3 regions of the Paenibacillus urinalis genome follow, and region 1 is predicted to be linked to each of the others. Evidence: riboswitches for the same ligand, from Rfam matches in the RefSeq annotation. Region 1 holds a riboswitch; each other region holds the start of a gene.
The links. Region 1 has a riboswitch for glycine ahead of gcvT (glycine cleavage system aminomethyltransferase GcvT). Riboswitches for the same ligand answer to the same signal wherever they lie in the genome.
Positions count from the first base shown of each region.

Region 1 (3,279 bases):
GGAATGCTGGTGTATGAGCCTGTCTATACCCAAGGAACTACTGGCACGCATTCCAGACGAGCAGAGACGCAAGGCATGTGTGTGTGAAGCCTGTGTGAATGCGTTTAATGCCAGGGGAGAAGAAAAAGTCTAATGCCCTTGGCCTATATGTGATTGCATCCAATAGATTAGATTTTGTTACAACCTTTGCAGCTAGTGAACGTTATATTGAATATATACTTAAACTTTCTGGGAGGTTATCATGATGAAAACGCAAGTAATGAGAACACACTCACCCTCTAAAGTCAAAAACACTTATGTTACTGCCTCTTTCATCCTTCTTGCCTCAGCGTTTTTTCTGTGGCCCAATGTACCTTCTGCTATATCTCCATCTGCAAGCATTTCGACAGAGTCCGATCAATACAGCTCGCTTCAAATTACATTTCCGCTTGATAAATATGCTATGGTGATGAGCAGTGTTCCTGGATTCCCCATCGAAATAACGGAAGAAAACAATACATTTCCGCTAACCGTTACAGCTTCCTCAGGAAAACTTCTGGTTATGGAAGGTTTGACGGGCAATGAGGTGAGGTCATCGGGTACATCCCTTGAGGTGAAACAGCCCAGCACCATTTATTGGTCCCCTCTTGCATCTCCACCCGTAAGCGAAACGACCATCACGGTAACGAGCCAAGCTCTTTACTCGAATTCAGCTGCGGGGTCTGCTTCTGTTCACATCGTACAAGATCATGATGGCTTCTACAAAATTAATTAACCCCATGAGATTCGTTCCACGAGAAACATTTTTTTCCACAATAGACACTACAGCGATGATGCGTTATGACTATTGATTATAAGCTTCGTTATATAAAAAGAGCTGACCTCCCTTTTAGACAGGAAGATCAGCTCAAACAATTTAAATCATTACGTCATATATTAAATAATATCTTGTTACTCTTCAGTATGTGCACGATAAGCATCGGCATCCAGCAGTTTAGCAAGTGCCGCCTTGTAATCTCCACTCAGCTTCACTTCAATCATCCAGCCATCGCCATAGGGTGAAGCATTCACAAGCTCCGGTTCGTCTTGAAGCTTCTCATTCACACTAACGATCGTACCGCTTACCGGTGCAAACAAATCAGATACCGTCTTAACCGATTCAATCGTACCAATACTATCATCACTATTAATGTCCGTTCCTACTTCAGGCAGCTCCACAAACACAATATCACCCAGCTGATGCTGAGCAAATTCAGTAATTCCGATACGAACCGTATCTCCTTCTAACGTTTGAACCCATTCATGCTCTTCACTATACAACAAACCGTTAATTACTTCGCTCATGATCTCGTCAGCCTCGCTTTTTCAAAAGTTAGAATTGTGTTTCTTCTCTGGTTCCTGCCCTTTTTCCACCCATAGCGTAAAACAATCCTCATCACAATGTCAAGAATGCTAACAAAAAATATGTTTTATGGATATACTCCTTGACTTTTCGGATTTAATCACGTATTAATGTAGTATAAGCGTTAGATTGAGCGGAAGAGTTCGCTATTTCCGAACATTCTAGCTCATTAAGCGGTTGAACGTAAAGGGAGAGATTACCGCAGGATTCTTGTTCTGAGCTTCTGAGCAGAGACATTATCCGCATGGTAACGCCGAAGGAGTAAGCCCATTGATAAGCAAAGGGTGAATCTCTCAGGCAAAAGGACTTTTACCGGACGCGACTCTGGAGAGCATCCATAACCGTTCGCCTGCTACTAGAAGCGAACGTTGTTAATAAAAGGATCACCCAAGGGGAAACTCGTGAGCAGCATACGGGGTAACTCTCAGGTACCAAGGACAGAGCCTAAGAAGAACACATGCTTTATTTGCGTGTATTTTTCTTTGGCCTGTCCTTTTCTTTTTCCATTTTCCAATAGCCCTTTTTCCCTTTTCCTAAATTTTTTATTCTAATTATTCTTCTTCATTCCTTCTATCTAACTACAGCCGGAAGCCGGCTTTTGACGAGGTGAAAATTATGTCCCAATTATTGAGAACACCGCTTTTCCCTCTTTATGAACAATATCCAAATGTACGCTGTATTGATTTTGGAGGCTGGGAGCTCCCGGTTTCCTTCAGCGGAATCCAGAAAGAACATGAGGCTGTTAGACAGCAGGCTGGATTGTTCGATGTATCCCATATGGGTGAATTTCGAGTAGAAGGCGAGAATGCAGCCGACTTCCTGCAAGGAATGCTGAGCAATGACATATCCCTGCTCGAAATTGGTCAGGCACAATACACACTTATGTGCTACCCAACCGGTGGTGTTGTGGACGATTTACTTGTCTACAAGCGCAGCGATCAGTTGTTCATGCTCGTTGTGAATGCATCCAATATTGATAAGGATTGGGCATGGCTGCAAGAGCATCTGCCGGAGAACGTACAGATGGTCAATGAATCGGATGCGACCGCTCTGCTCGCACTGCAAGGTCCAAAGGCTGAAGCTATATTATCCAAAGTAACCGATGTGAATCTTGCTGAGCTGGGGTCTTTCCGTTTTGTCGACGGTGCAGAAGTGAGCGGCAGCAGCGTTATTCTATCGCGCACGGGATATACCGGTGAGGATGGATTCGAAATTTATGTCAGTACTGATGACGCACAGCAAGTATGGCTTGCACTTATGGCCGCAGGGGAAGATGAAGGGTTGCTTCCTATCGGGCTTGGTGCGAGAGATACACTTCGATTTGAAGCTAAGCTTCCGTTATATGGACAGGAGCTCTCAGCAACGATTACACCGCTTGAAGCCGGTCTCGGGATGTTCGTGAAGCTGGCAGCTGGTGACTTTATCGGTCGGGATGCACTGCTGAAGCAAAAAGAGGAAGGCCTGACCCGCAAGCTCGTCGGGATTGAGATTACAGACCGCGGTATTCCGCGATCTCATTATCCGGTCTTTGCAGACGAAGAACAAATCGGTGAGGTAACCACAGGTACCCAGTCACCTACCCTCAAACGCAATCTGGGTCTTGCACTGCTGGATATCCGGTTTACAGAACCAGGTACCACTGTTGAAGTCGAAATCCGGGGGAAACGCCTCCAGGCAGAAGTGATCAAAACCCCATTTTATAGAAGACCAAAACCTACAGCCCAAGCGGCAAAAGGAGCGAATTCGTAATGACAAATCGTTATCTTCCGATGACGGAACAAGATCAGGCGGAAATGCTGGCAGCAATCGGAGCTGAAACGATAGAGGATCTTTTCTCCGACATTCCTGAAGAAATCCGCTTTAAAGGCGAACTCCCTGTTTCATCTAAGCTGGACGAA
Region 1 covers NZ_CP118108.1:4,248,883-4,252,161, forward strand. Annotated here, with positions in the region: gene PUW25_RS19595 (cysteine-rich CWC family protein) at 1-133, shown strand, start outside; gene PUW25_RS19600 (hypothetical protein) at 242-754, shown strand; gene gcvH (glycine cleavage system protein GcvH) at 931-1,323, opposite strand; glycine riboswitch at 1,559-1,700, shown strand; glycine riboswitch at 1,702-1,826, shown strand; gene gcvT (glycine cleavage system aminomethyltransferase GcvT) at 1,997-3,130, shown strand; gene gcvPA (aminomethyl-transferring glycine dehydrogenase subunit GcvPA) at 3,130-3,279, shown strand, end outside.

Region 2 (3,279 bases), 1.6 Mb from region 1:
TCAACCATCGCCCCGGCTGCCATCCCGATCGCTGATCCGACTTCTGCCTGACATCCGCCCTCGGCACCCGAGATGAAGGAATTGTTGGCAATGACATAACCTATGGCCCCAGCAGAGAATAAGCCATTCACCATATGCTCATCTTCCCAGCCAAAACGCTCCTGCGCACTTACGAAAACACCGGGAATGATGCCTGCCGAACCCGCCGTAGGCGTTGCCACAATTCTTCCCATGGAAGCATTCACTTCCGACACACCAAGCGCATAGGCCATAGCAAGTGTAGAGGCGTCACCCGAGCAGCTCTGATTGTTCTGCAAATAATGGCGGACCCGCTGGCCGTCTCCACCCGTCAGTCCACTGCGCGAGGTTGTATCCTCGTTCATCCCTTTATGCACAGCCTGCTTCATGACCTGATAGTAATCCGACATCTGCCTCACAACCTCAGCCTCTGGTGTTCCGGTCTCCTTCACCTGTTCTTCAACCATCAGCTCAGCCAGCGTCTTGCCTTCTGCCGTACAAATTGCATTCAAATCCTTCAAGTGCTTAAACCGCATCGGTATCGTCCCCCTTCTTCAAATCAATGACCTTAATATCATAAATATGAGGCAGAGACTTCAGTCTGTTAAGCACATCCGAAGCCGGTATCGTATCTGTCTCCATTGCTGTCAGCGCTTCTCCATCCCGGCCCTTACGATCGACCTGCATGAAGCCAATATTAACACCGGACTCACTTATCGCAGATGTTACTGAAGCGATGACCCCGGCTTTATCCGAGTGCCTCAGCACCACCGCAGGAAAATCACCTGTCAGCTGTACCCGAAAATCATCCAATAAAGAGACGGTAACGTTCCCTCCACCAATCGAAGCTCCCACCATCGTACAAGCCCGATCTCCTGCAGACAGCTCAAACTTGACGGTATTCGGATGTGCCGCCGGAAGACCGCTCGTGACAAACTCATATTCCATTCCCAGCTGCTCAGCCCACTCTTCTGCATTCGGTATCCGCTCATCATCGGTAGCCATATTCATCAGTCCACTGATCAGCGCCAGATCTGTTCCATGTCCTGTATAAGTGTCGGCAAAAGAGCCGTATAATATCATCTTCGCTTTCTCCGGTCTCGTTCCAAGCCACTGCCGGGCAATACGCCCAAGTCTAACAGCCCCTGCAGTATGGGAGCTGGACGGTCCCGTCATTGCCGGCCCGATAATTGAGAATACATCCTTGAACCTTGTCATCATAACTCCCCATTTCTCATTGTTTTAGGTTCTAGCTTATTGTGTGCAGAATTATCCGTTCTTCCACGCAAAAAAGGACAGAGTAAGGGTGTACATCCCCTCTCTCTGTCCTGGTACCTGAAAGTTTCGTCAGAAGTGGCCGGCGTACAGCAATCGCCCTCACTCTCACTTACCCCTTTGGCGGCGCATCGGCTCTCTCCAGAGTTGCGTCGAATCAAGGTTCTTCTACCTGAGAGATTCTGCTGTATAAGCCGGGTGCTTATCAGCTTGCTCCTTCGGTGTCCCGTGGTTTCCCCACGCGATCTCTCCCATTGATCTTCATCCGCAGTCCTATTCTTTTGTATTTATTCAAAGCTTCAAATTCACTATAAACAGATTAATCGATAAGCCGACCTCATGTCAACAAAAGTAACGATGACACCTTGTATAAAACTGGTTTGTGTTATATTTTCTAACGCATTGATATTTAAATTCTGATGGATTCACTATTGCTTCTATAATATATTATGCATAATCTTTTATATTTGCTTATACTTCTACCCCTGTTAATGCCATTGCATACGTTGATGTTAGTCTGTCCTACAATCTAATCTGTGACTTGTCTTCATCGAAATAGCCGCCTCTCGAACGCTGAAGACTAATTAACCAGAGCAACAACGATAGAAGGACTAGCACGATCGATACTGTAAAATAGACGTAACGCAGCGACACGAGCTCGGCAATAACACCAAACGTTATAATAGCAGCTATCTGAAGCAGACTAACCATCAGGCCGAATATGCTTGTTACCCTGCCCATCATGGCTGCAGGAACATTATTTTGATAAAAGGTCGCCAGACCCGTATTGGAGAAAGACGAGAAAAAGCCCAGTAGGATGAAACCAGCTGCAGCCCATACGAATGAATTCGAGATGGAGAAGATCAGATACCCTGCAGATACAAGCAGCATTCCCCCTCCCAGCATATGTTTGACTGGAATCCATTTTGCTAATATCGAATTCAGAAATGCTCCGGCGACACTTCCTGCTCCTGTCAGACTGACAATCAATCCGTATTCCAGCTCAGACATCTTAAGGGTACTGCGAATAAATACAACCTCCTGTGAGTCCAGCGCCATACCTAGCAGTAAAATAAAATGAAACAGACTGTAGACAAATATGACATATGCGTTAGATCTACTGAACTTCATTACACCGCTCCAATCAGCTGCTATCATGCGATAAGTTATCCTCTGTCCTGCCGCTTCTCCCTCTTGCACCTCTATAGGTAGCTTGGGGAGCAGCGATAACAAGAAGGCTGATATCAAGAAGGATGCTGCGTTAATATAGATCGCAATATCAGGCTTCATATATATGAGCAGCACCCCGGCAATGGCCGGACCCACCAGAAAAGCCCCCGAGGTCGTTAAACCCTGAAAAGCATTAAACTGCTTGCGTTCTGCTGCTGGTACAAGTCTAACGATATAGGTCATCGAAGCCGGTTGAAAAATAGAAGAGGCCATACTGTTAATCATCAGGCAGGCATAAATCATCCACAGCTCGGGCAGCAGCGGGAGAGCAGCTACAAATACAGTCCGGATCAAATCAGTAATGATCATAATCTGCCGCTGATTGTATCGATCCACCAAGCTTCCAGCCCAGAATTTCGTCAGTAGTGAGGCTGCTGGTGCAATGATCCATAATCCTGCAACGGCTGCAGGAGAACCCGTCATATTCAGAATCAACACGTTAATCGCAATGAGATAGACAAAATCTCCAATCCTGGAGATCCCGATACTTCCAAGCAGCAAGCCTTTTCGACGCCAATTGGCGAATGATTGCTCCATAAATAGTCCCTTTCAGGTTAGCATTGGATTGAAGAAGCTTATTTATACTTTTTCTATATTTATCCATTCAAACCCTCTCTCTAATAACCTGACTCAACGGACTACTATGCAAAAAGAGCACAGCCTCGGCTCGTTAAGCCGTAAGTATGCTGTGCTCTTCTGACTATTATGAATGCTCGATGATTTTGGATCAGCCGAAACGTCCCATAATATATTCTT
Region 2 covers NZ_CP118108.1:388,531-391,809, reverse strand. Annotated here, with positions in the region: gene sdaAA (L-serine ammonia-lyase, iron-sulfur-dependent, subunit alpha) at 1-554, opposite strand, end outside; gene sdaAB (L-serine ammonia-lyase, iron-sulfur-dependent subunit beta) at 544-1,239, opposite strand; glycine riboswitch at 1,445-1,557, opposite strand; gene PUW25_RS01865 (MFS transporter) at 1,816-3,060, opposite strand; gene pstB (phosphate ABC transporter ATP-binding protein PstB) at 3,251-3,279, opposite strand, start outside.
Region 2: linked by a shared signal. The riboswitch ahead of sdaAB (L-serine ammonia-lyase, iron-sulfur-dependent subunit beta) and the one ahead of gcvT (glycine cleavage system aminomethyltransferase GcvT) in region 1 are both predicted to bind glycine.

Region 3 (3,279 bases), 1.8 Mb from region 1:
TTCACTGCCAATGAACGCTGGAATGCAATTGAAGTTCCAGAAGGCGAATTGTATGAGTGGGATGAGAACTCGACATACATTCAGAACCCGCCGTTCTTTGAAGGACTTGAAGGTGATCTGAACGACATCCAGAACATTCGTGATGCACGCGTGCTTGCGCTGCTTGGCGATTCTGTAACGACCGACCATATCTCGCCTGCAGGTAATATTTCGCCAACCAGCCCGGCTGGTCTGTACCTCAAAGAGCATGGTGTAGAACGCAAGGACTTCAACTCCTACGGTTCTCGCCGCGGTAACCATGAAGTTATGATGCGCGGAACATTTGCCAACATCCGTATTCGTAACCAAGTGGCACCAGGCACGGAAGGCGGCGTTACCAAATACCTCCCTACCGATGAAGTCATGTCCATCTACGATGCTTCTATGAAGTATCAGGAGAAAGGCAGAAACCTCATCGTACTGGCTGGTAAAGAGTATGGTACAGGAAGCTCCCGTGACTGGGCAGCCAAAGGTACGCTTCTCCTTGGCGTCAAAGCTGTTATCGCTGAGAGCTTCGAGCGGATTCACCGCAGTAACCTGGTTGGTATGGGCGTACTTCCGCTTCAGTTCAAAGAAGGCTATGGCTGGTCCAGCCTTGGATTGAACGGGCGTGAGACGTTTGATATCGTAGGTCTCTCCAACGAAGTTACTCCAGGTGAAGAATTGACTGTAACTGCAACACGCGAGGACGGTACTAAATTTGAGTTCCCTGTTATCGCGCGTCTCGACAGTATGGTTGACGTGGATTACTACCATAATGGCGGTATTCTGCAAACCGTACTTCGTCAGTTGATGAAATAATCGACGTACAAATAGTAAGGCCGTATCCCCTGCCTCTCGGCAGCTGGATACGGCCTTTTTTTATCTCTATTAGATTATCGAATTGCCATCTCTTTCATAAACAACGGGAACCTCGCCGCAAGCGCCTTGGTATGCTCATGTACACTTGCTGCCACGCTATCATCTCCATGACGCTTAAGCACAGCAGCAATACACTCTCCCAATATGCGCATTTCTTCATCTCCCATGCCCCTCGTCGTCAATGCAGGCGTACCGATTCGTATGCCGCTAGTAACAAATGGACTGGCTGTTTCTCCAGGTATCGTGTTCTTATTAACCGTGATGCCTACATGCTCCAGGATCGCTTCAGCCTGCTTGCCTGTAAGTCCCCAGGGCCGCACATCTATCAGCATCAAATGGTTATCCGTTCCTCCCGATACAAGTGTGGCTCCTTCTTGAATGAGAGTATCTGCAAGCACCTTCGCATTATCGACGACTCTGCCTGCATAGAGCTTAAAGGAAGGGTCCAATGCCTCTTTGAAGCTCACTGCCTTCGCTGCAATGATATGCATGAGCGGTCCGCCCTGTATGCCAGGGAATATGGATTTGTTAAGCCCCTTCGCCGTCTCCTCATCATTCGTCAGCAGCAGGCCTCCCCGAGGGCCGCGCAGCGTCTTATGCGTCGTACTTGTCGTAACATCCGCATAAGGGACCGGAGAGGGATGCAGACCCGCTGCAACCAGTCCGGCTATATGAGCCATGTCCACCATAAGCTTTGCCCCGACCTGATCAGCAATTCCCTTGAACTTTGCAAAGTCAATCTGACGGGGGTAAGCACTTGCACCAGCAATGATCAGCTTCGGCCGCTCTTTGCGGGCAAGGCTCTCTACTTGATCGTAATCGATCAGGTGTGTTACTTCATCCACTCCATAGGAGACCACATCAAACCATTTCCCTGACAGGCTTACTGGACTGCCATGAGTTAGATGTCCGCCTTGGGAAAGATTCATGCCCATCAGCTTGTCTCCTGGATTCAGGAGATGAAACAGCACTGCCGTATTGGCCTGAGCACCGGAATGCGGCTGAACATTCGCATAAGCAGCTCCAAATAAGGACTTTGCCCGCTCGATCGCGAGCGTCTCAGCACCATCCACATGCTCGCAGCCCCCGTAGTAACGTTTCCCAGGGTACCCTTCTGCATATTTGTTCGTTAGAACGGTTCCCATCGCTTCCATCACTTCAGGACTAACAATATTCTCTGAAGCAATCAGTTCCAGTGTAGCCAGCTGACGTTCCTGCTCTTGCTGAACAAAGCTGTAAAGCTGTGGATCAAAGGATTCCAAACTCATTAACAACACCTCCGCGAGATAAATGATAAATCTATGGATACGCAAAAAAGGACAGAGATCACGAACAAATTGTCGTGTTCTCTGTCCTGGGTACCTGAGAGTTTGAACGGCGTCAGCCGTCGTTACCCCTTGGGTGGCTATTGCTCTCTCCAGAGTTGCGTCCGATGGCGGTTCCTTGTACCTGAGAGATTAACTTTAAGACTCGACTAGCCATAAAGCTTGCTCCTTCGGCGCAAAAGCATCCTCATTAACGTGACCAAGCGATGCTTAAGACTCTCCCTGCCATCATCTTCCGCTTATGGATTTTTCTTTATCTGATTAAAGCAGAAGAAAGATCCTATGTCAATATAGCTGACAAAAAATCTTGATAAATGTATTTCTCTACATTTTCGGAGCAGTTAATAGGTCTCGCTGAGATGACAAGCCAGATATACCTTGAGCCAATCATCGGGATCATTTAGACTGACCTGCATCAGCTCCTCAATCTTATGCAGCCGGTGGTACAGCGTATTGATATGAATATGCAGCTCTTCGGCTGCTGCTGAAGCGGAACGATTTGCAGCCATGTAAGCTTTTAACGTGCGCTCCAGATCCTCACCCTGCTGCTTGCCCCTTGAATACAGAGGAGACAACACACTCTCAATATAATGCCCGATCTTTGCAGGCTCCTGATTGAGAAACAATTGATTCACCCCGATATCCTCATAACGGGTAAGTCCTGTCTTTTGCCTGCGGAGCAGAAAGGATAAGGCATCAAGTGCCTCATCGTTACTTCTGGCCACCTGCTCGAGGCCACTATACAAGCTGCCAATGCCCCCGCTCACGGATTTGCCTGTTGATCTTGCCCATCGCTCGGCAGCTGCTCTCATCCGTTCCACCATTTGCTTTTGCTGGGCGATATTCAGTGCTGCCGCAATAATCGTTACTTTATCATGGGAGCCAAATAGCAGCTTCTCACTATGACCAAGCTCTTTTTCCAAATCAAGTATCAGTTTACGTAAAAAAATCTCACGCTGCTTCAGATCCCCGTGCTCTCCCAGAAGGTGAAGGACACTAACGAATAGAGGAACATCCTTAGGCAGTCCAAAATTACTCATCTTGGCAGCGACTC
Region 3 covers NZ_CP118108.1:651,179-654,457, reverse strand. Annotated here, with positions in the region: gene acnA (aconitate hydratase AcnA) at 1-840, shown strand, start outside; gene glyA (serine hydroxymethyltransferase) at 915-2,168, opposite strand; glycine riboswitch at 2,327-2,460, opposite strand; gene PUW25_RS03010 (helix-turn-helix domain-containing protein) at 2,567-3,279, opposite strand, start outside.
Region 3: linked by a shared signal. The riboswitch ahead of glyA (serine hydroxymethyltransferase) and the one ahead of gcvT (glycine cleavage system aminomethyltransferase GcvT) in region 1 are both predicted to bind glycine.